Regions from separate parts of the Citrobacter meridianamericanus genome, predicted to be linked through region 1. Evidence: predicted binding sites of a transcription regulator. Region 1 holds the regulator's gene; the other holds the start of a gene.
The links. The regulator Fur, encoded in region 1, represses iron uptake genes when iron is present. The targets are predictions, from matches to a motif close to ATAATAATGAGAACNACTATCAA.

Region 1 (3,161 bases):
ACTGACGCGCAATCCTCTTCACGTCAGCAGGCGGCGAGCGTTATGCGTCAGCACCTGCAAGAAGAAGGTGTGATCCAGTTTCTGCTGAAATCCTTTGTTGACGGCGAGTGGCGCTTTAATGTTCCTGTGTTGTGGGATCAATATCCTCATATCGTCGGTTGGGAGACCATTCCGGCATGGGAGCACCCGGCGCTGTTTATCCCGGGTGGCAATTCACCGTATGTTACCGAAGCGTATCGTGACCAACTGCTGGCGCAATTCCCGCAGGCTCGGGCGCACGTTATAGCAGGTGCCGGGCATTGGGTGCATGCAGAAAAACCGGAGGCGGTGCTGCGCGCCATCCGTCGTTATCTGAATGAACAGGCTAACTGATTAAAAACTCAGCGTCTGTGCGCGATTACGCGCGTGGACGTTGGCGTGTCTCCCCTGCTGATGTATTATGGCGCGCTATCCATCCGGGCAGACGCCTGGCTGATTGTTTCCCCGAAGTCACCAAGATCATGGCCAAAGAACAAACGGACCGTACGACATTAGATCTGTTCGCGCAGGAGCGTCGCCCGGGACGACCCAAAACTAATCCGCTCTCGCGTGATGAACAGTTACGTATTAACAAACGTAATCAGCTTAAACGCGATAAAGTTCGCGGGCTTAAGCGTGTCGAACTGAAACTGAACGCTGATGCCGTTGACGCTCTGAACGAGCTGGCCGAGGCGCGCAACATGAGTCGCAGTGAACTCATCGAAGAGATGCTGATGACCCAACTCAGCGCGTTGCGCGATCAGGCATAGTCTGAATTTCTGCTCTAAATCATAAATCGTGTAGCACAGAGTGCAGTCCTGTGTGTTTGCTGTTTCCGCATGCCTGACTGTTCTGCTATGATTGCCCTTATCCGTGGGCAATGCGCCACCACCATTTCAATAAGTTTCAAGAGGTTATTTTACTCATGGCAATCACTGGCATCTTTTTCGGCAGCGACACCGGTAACACCGAAAATATCGCAAAAATGATTCAAAAACAGCTTGGTAAAGACGTTGCCGACGTTCATGACATTGCAAAAAGCAGCAAAGAAGATCTCGAAGGGTATGACATTCTGCTGCTTGGCATTCCAACCTGGTACTACGGTGAAGCACAGTGTGATTGGGACGATTTCTTCCCTACCCTCGAAGACATTGATTTTAACGGCAAACTGGTTGCATTGTTCGGCTGCGGCGACCAGGAAGATTACGCAGAATACTTCTGCGACGCGTTAGGTACCATTCGCGACATCATCGAACCGCGCGGCGCAACCATCGTTGGTCACTGGCCGACTGCAGGTTATCACTTTGAAGCGTCCAAAGGTCTGGCTGACGACGACCACTTTGTCGGGCTGGCTATCGATGAAGACCGTCAGCCTGAGCTGACCGCAGAGCGCGTAGAAAAATGGGTTAAGCAGATCTCTGAAGAGCTGCACCTCGACGAAATCATCAATGCCTGATTTTGTACGGCGTAGATTTCTATCTGCGCCGCATCAATAGATAAAACCAATCAAAATAATTGCTACAAATTTGTAACTTTTCCGTCTGACCCTGTACAATGGCTGGATGCCAATCGGGTGTTGCACAGTGTGTTTGTCGGCGATACCACGTTTTGATTAACAATATTTGCCAGAGACTTGCAGTTTTCATTTAGCCATGGCAGTTCTATAATGAATCGCATTATCTCAAGTGCAATTTCTGTCACTTCTGTTAATGAAGTGAATCGTTTAGCTACAGGACAGATTCCGCATGACTGACAACAATACCGCATTAAAGAAGGCTGGCCTGAAAGTAACGCTTCCTCGTTTAAAAATTCTGGAAGTTCTTCAGGAACCGGATAACCATCACGTCAGTGCGGAAGACTTGTACAAACGCCTGATCGATATGGGTGAAGAAATTGGTCTGGCGACCGTGTATCGCGTGCTGAACCAGTTTGATGATGCCGGTATCGTGACCCGCCATAATTTTGAAGGTGGTAAATCCGTCTTCGAACTGACTCAACAGCATCATCACGATCACCTCATTTGCCTCGACTGCGGCAAAGTGGTCGAGTTCAGCGATGATTCCATCGAAGCGCGCCAGCGTGAGATTGCGGCTAAACATGGTATTCGTTTAACCAACCATAGCCTGTATCTTTACGGTCATTGCGCCGAAGGTGATTGTCGCGAAGATGAGCACGCGCACGACGGCAAGTAATGTGATGCTTTCTGAAAAGCCAACCATCCGGTTGGCTTTTTTTATGCACGTTTTCAGCCCGTTCCCCCCTTCCCTCCACTCTTGTGTTGCTTTAATGTAAAAATCAATTGTCCCTTCCGGAGAATCGAAATGGAACTTCGCCAGCTACGTTATTTTGTTCGCATTGTCGAAACTGGCAGCATGGGTAGTGCGGCGCTCGATCTCAATATTGGGGTTTCGGCACTCAGCCAGCAAATGTCCCGCCTGGAAAATGAACTTGCTATTCGCCTGCTGCAACGCACCTCGCGTGGCGTGACGCCCACCAGCGCCGGGCTGGCATTTTACGCCCAGGCGCAGCTGGCGCTCCGTCACGCAGACGATGCAATCCTCGCCGCACGAGAATCCCGCCTTTCCGGACACGTCAGCGTCGGCATGGCCCCCAGTACCGCTTCCATTCTCGGCATGCCTTTTATCAACGCCATGCGAGAAACCTATAGTGATGTCCGTCTGCATGTGGTGGAAAGCCTCTCTGGTAACCTGGAACGAATGATCAGCACTCGTCAGATTGACCTGGCCGTTGTGTTTCAAAAAGAAAAGCTCCTGCGCTGGAGCGCCAGACCGATTCTCGAAGAGCGGCTGTTTTTAATTGGCACTCATGCTTTACTGGCTGATATTACTGATGACAATATTGCTCCAGCCCAATTGGCACATATTCCATTGATAATGCCTAGCCCAGGCCACGGTCTGCGCGGCAGGCTGGAAGCGATTTGTCAGGAACACGCGCTACGCATTGAGATCGCAACAGAAATTGATGGTCTGGCGCTACTAATGCGCGCCGTTCGCAGTGGGATCGGCGCTACCCTCCAGCCCGGCGCGGCAATTTCCCATCTCGATAAAGAGACGCTAAGAGTGATCGGCGTCCATAATCCAATACTGAGTCGCCCCAACTTTCTGGTCAGCCTCTCTGACGAT
Region 2 (3,161 bases), 2.5 Mb from region 1:
AGGGCGAGTGGAGAACGTTGAATCAGGAGCTGCAGGCCGGGTAAGGCGCCCCCCCACCCGGCAATGAGGATTACTTCGCTTTTACAGTCTCTTCACCAACCAGACCAATCTTCAGGAACCCCGCCTGATGCAAAGCATCCATAACCTTCATCATGGTTTCATAATCGACGGTTTTATCCGCACGGAAGAAGATCGTAGTGTCTTTCTTGCCATCAGTCAGCGTATTTAACTCGCTAATCATGGTATCGTCCGTCACCTGGTTGTTGCCAATAAACATACTCTTATCGGCTTTCACAGACAGGTAAACCGGTTTTTCCGGACGCGGTTGCGGTGTGCTGGTGGAAGCAGGGAGATTCACCTTCACATCCACCGTTGCCAACGGCGCAGCCACCATAAAGATGATCAATAAAACCAACATAACGTCGATAAACGGCGTCACGTTTATTTCATGCATTTCACCGTTATCGTCCAGGTTTTCATTAAAGCTCATTGCCATGGAACATTATCCTACACGTAATTTCTGCGCAGCACGTACCGGATGCGCGGATGCGCTAGCGTTCAGGTCGAGATCGCGACTTTGCAGCAACAGCACCTGCGCCGCGACATCGCCCAGCATCGCTTTATAGCTGCCAATCTGACGTGCGAAAACGTTATAGATAACAACTGCAGGAATTGCTGCAACCAGACCAATCGCGGTGGCTAACAGCGCTTCTGCGATACCCGGCGCAACAACGGCCAGGTTGGTCGTTTGGGTTTGCGCGATCCCGATGAAGCTATTCATGATGCCCCATACCGTACCGAACAGCCCGACGAACGGAGAGATAGCCCCGATGGTCGCCAGGTATCCGTTACCGCGCCCCATATGACGCCCTACCGCCGCGACACGACGCTCCAGACGGAAACCAGTACGTTCTTTAATACCTTCGTTGTCGTCGCTACCTTCAGACAGTTCCAGCTCATTCTGCGCCTCGTTAATCAACAGCGCGCCCAGGCTTTTGCCATCGAATCCTGCGGCAATCTCACTTGCCTGGTCTAAAGAGCGAGCATCCACCAGCAGTTGCTGCTCGCGCTTAAGGCGGCGTTTCTGAGTAAAGAACTCAAGGCTCTTACTAAAGAAAATTGCCCAGGTGACCACTGACGCCAAAATCAGCCCAATCATCACGCACTTAACCACGATATCGGCGTGCTGATACATACCCCAGACGGAAAGGTCCGTCTGCATCAAATTATTACCCACTCTGTATCTCCAGGACGCAAGTCACAAAATCTGTGCGTAATGATATCAAAACGACGTCGAATTGATAGTCGTTCTCATTACTATTTACATAGTGCCGCACCTTTGGTTTCTTTTCCTTGCGCTTACGCAGTAAAAAAGTCACCAGACGCAGTTTGAGATTATTTTCTACTGTATGCCTGTTCTGCGGGATGCGTCATCTTTGATTCATGGTAGTTTAGACATCCAGACGTATAAAAACAGGTCAAACAACATGGCAGATAAACAACTTGAAACCAAACTTGTGCATGCAGGGCGCAGTAAAAAGTACACGCTGGGCTCGGTAAATAGCGTGATCCAGCGCGCTTCTTCGCTGGTTTTTGACACCTTAGAGGCCAAAAAACAGGCTACCCATAACCGGGCTAACGGCGCACTTTTTTACGGACGTCGCGGAACCCTGACGCATTTCTCCCTGCAGGAGGCGATGTGTGAACTGGAAGGCGGGGCAGGTTGCGCCTTATTCCCCTGCGGCGCGGCAGCCGTGGCAAACACCATCCTCGCTTTTGTGGAGCAAGGCGATCATGTGCTGATGACCAACACCGCCTATGAACCCAGCCAGGATTTCTGCACAAAAATTCTCGGCAAGCTTGGCGTGTCCACCGGCTGGTTCGATCCGCTGGTTGGCGCCGATATAGTGAAGCACATGCAGCCGAACACCAAAGTCGTATTTTTGGAATCGCCCGGCTCTGTCACCATGGAAGTGCATGATGTTCCGGCTATTGTTGCCGCCGTCAGAAGCGTTGCACCTGACGCGATCATCATGATTGATAACACCTGGGCTGCCGGGGTGCTGTTCAAAGCGCTGGATTTTGGCATCGATGTTTCTATTCAGGCTGGCACCAAATATCTGATTGGTCATTCCGATGGCATGGTCGGCACGGCGGTATCCAATGCCCGCTGCTGGGATCAACTGCGCGAAAATGCGTATCTGATGGGACAAATGTTGGATGCCGATACTGCCTATATGACCAGCCGTGGACTGCGTACGCTGAGCGTACGCCTGCGTCAGCATCATGAAAGCAGCGTAAAGGTTGCCGAATGGCTGGCCAGCCATCCGCAGGTCGCCCGCGTGAACCACCCAGCGCTGCCCGGCAGTAAGGGTCACGAATTCTGGAAGCGTGATTTCACCGGCAGCAGCGGTCTGTTCTCGTTCGTATTGAATAAGAAACTCAATCATGAGGAGCTGAGCGCGTATATGGATCACTTCAACCTGTTCAGCATGGCTTACTCCTGGGGCGGCTTTGAGTCGTTGATTCTCGCTAATCAGCCGGAGCACATTGCGGCAATTCGTCCACAAGGCGAGGTGGACTTCAGTGGAACGCTCATCCGTCTGCATATCGGTTTAGAGAATGTTGACGATCTGATTGCCGATTTAGCCGCAGGATTTGCCCGAATCGAGTAAAATTGCCATAGATGGACATATATGCAGACACTTCTGGTGGAAAAGTCTGCAATTGTTGCGTCCGGGATCAAGGCATCCCGGACAATTCAGGAGTACAATCCACACATAAACGCTGTTCCACAGGAAAGTCCATGGTAGTCATTCAAGATATTGTCTCCGCGCTCTGGCAACACGATTTTGCCGCGCTGGCGGATCCACACGTTGTGAGCGTGGTGTACTTCGTTATGTTCGCCACACTGTTTTTAGAAAATGGCCTGCTGCCCGCCTCCTTTTTACCCGGAGACAGCCTGTTATTGCTGGCAGGTGCACTGATCGCTCAGGACGTGATGAGTTTTTTACCTACCATAGCTATTCTGACCGCCGCAGCCAGTCTGGGCTGCTGGCTGAGCTACATTCAGGGACGATGGCTGGGCAACACGCGGACGGTAAAAGGCTGGCTGGCGCAATTACCTGAAAAGTATCATCAGCGTGCCACTTGTATGTTTG

Region 2: exbB (tol-pal system-associated acyl-CoA thioesterase) is a predicted target of Fur. The motif match lies at 1,299-1,321, and genes of this name have one in related genera.

Annotation. Positions count from the first base shown of each region.
Region 1 covers NZ_CP101036.1:3,740,816-3,743,976, forward strand. The annotation lists gene ybfF (esterase) at 1-372, shown strand, start outside; gene ybfE (LexA regulated protein) at 501-788, shown strand; gene fldA (flavodoxin FldA) at 944-1,474, shown strand; gene NMD08_RS18430 (ryhB-regulated fur leader peptide) at 1,685-1,771, shown strand; gene fur (ferric iron uptake transcriptional regulator) at 1,764-2,210, shown strand; gene tcuR (tricarballylate utilization LysR family transcriptional regulator TcuR) at 2,340-3,161, shown strand, end outside.
Region 2 covers NZ_CP101036.1:881,830-884,990, reverse strand. The annotation lists gene NMD08_RS04275 (cytoplasmic protein) at 1-1, shown strand, start outside; gene exbD (TonB system transport protein ExbD) at 71-496, opposite strand; gene exbB (tol-pal system-associated acyl-CoA thioesterase) at 503-1,237, opposite strand; gene metC (cystathionine beta-lyase) at 1,488-2,675, shown strand; gene yghB (DedA family general envelope maintenance protein YghB) at 2,807-3,161, shown strand, end outside.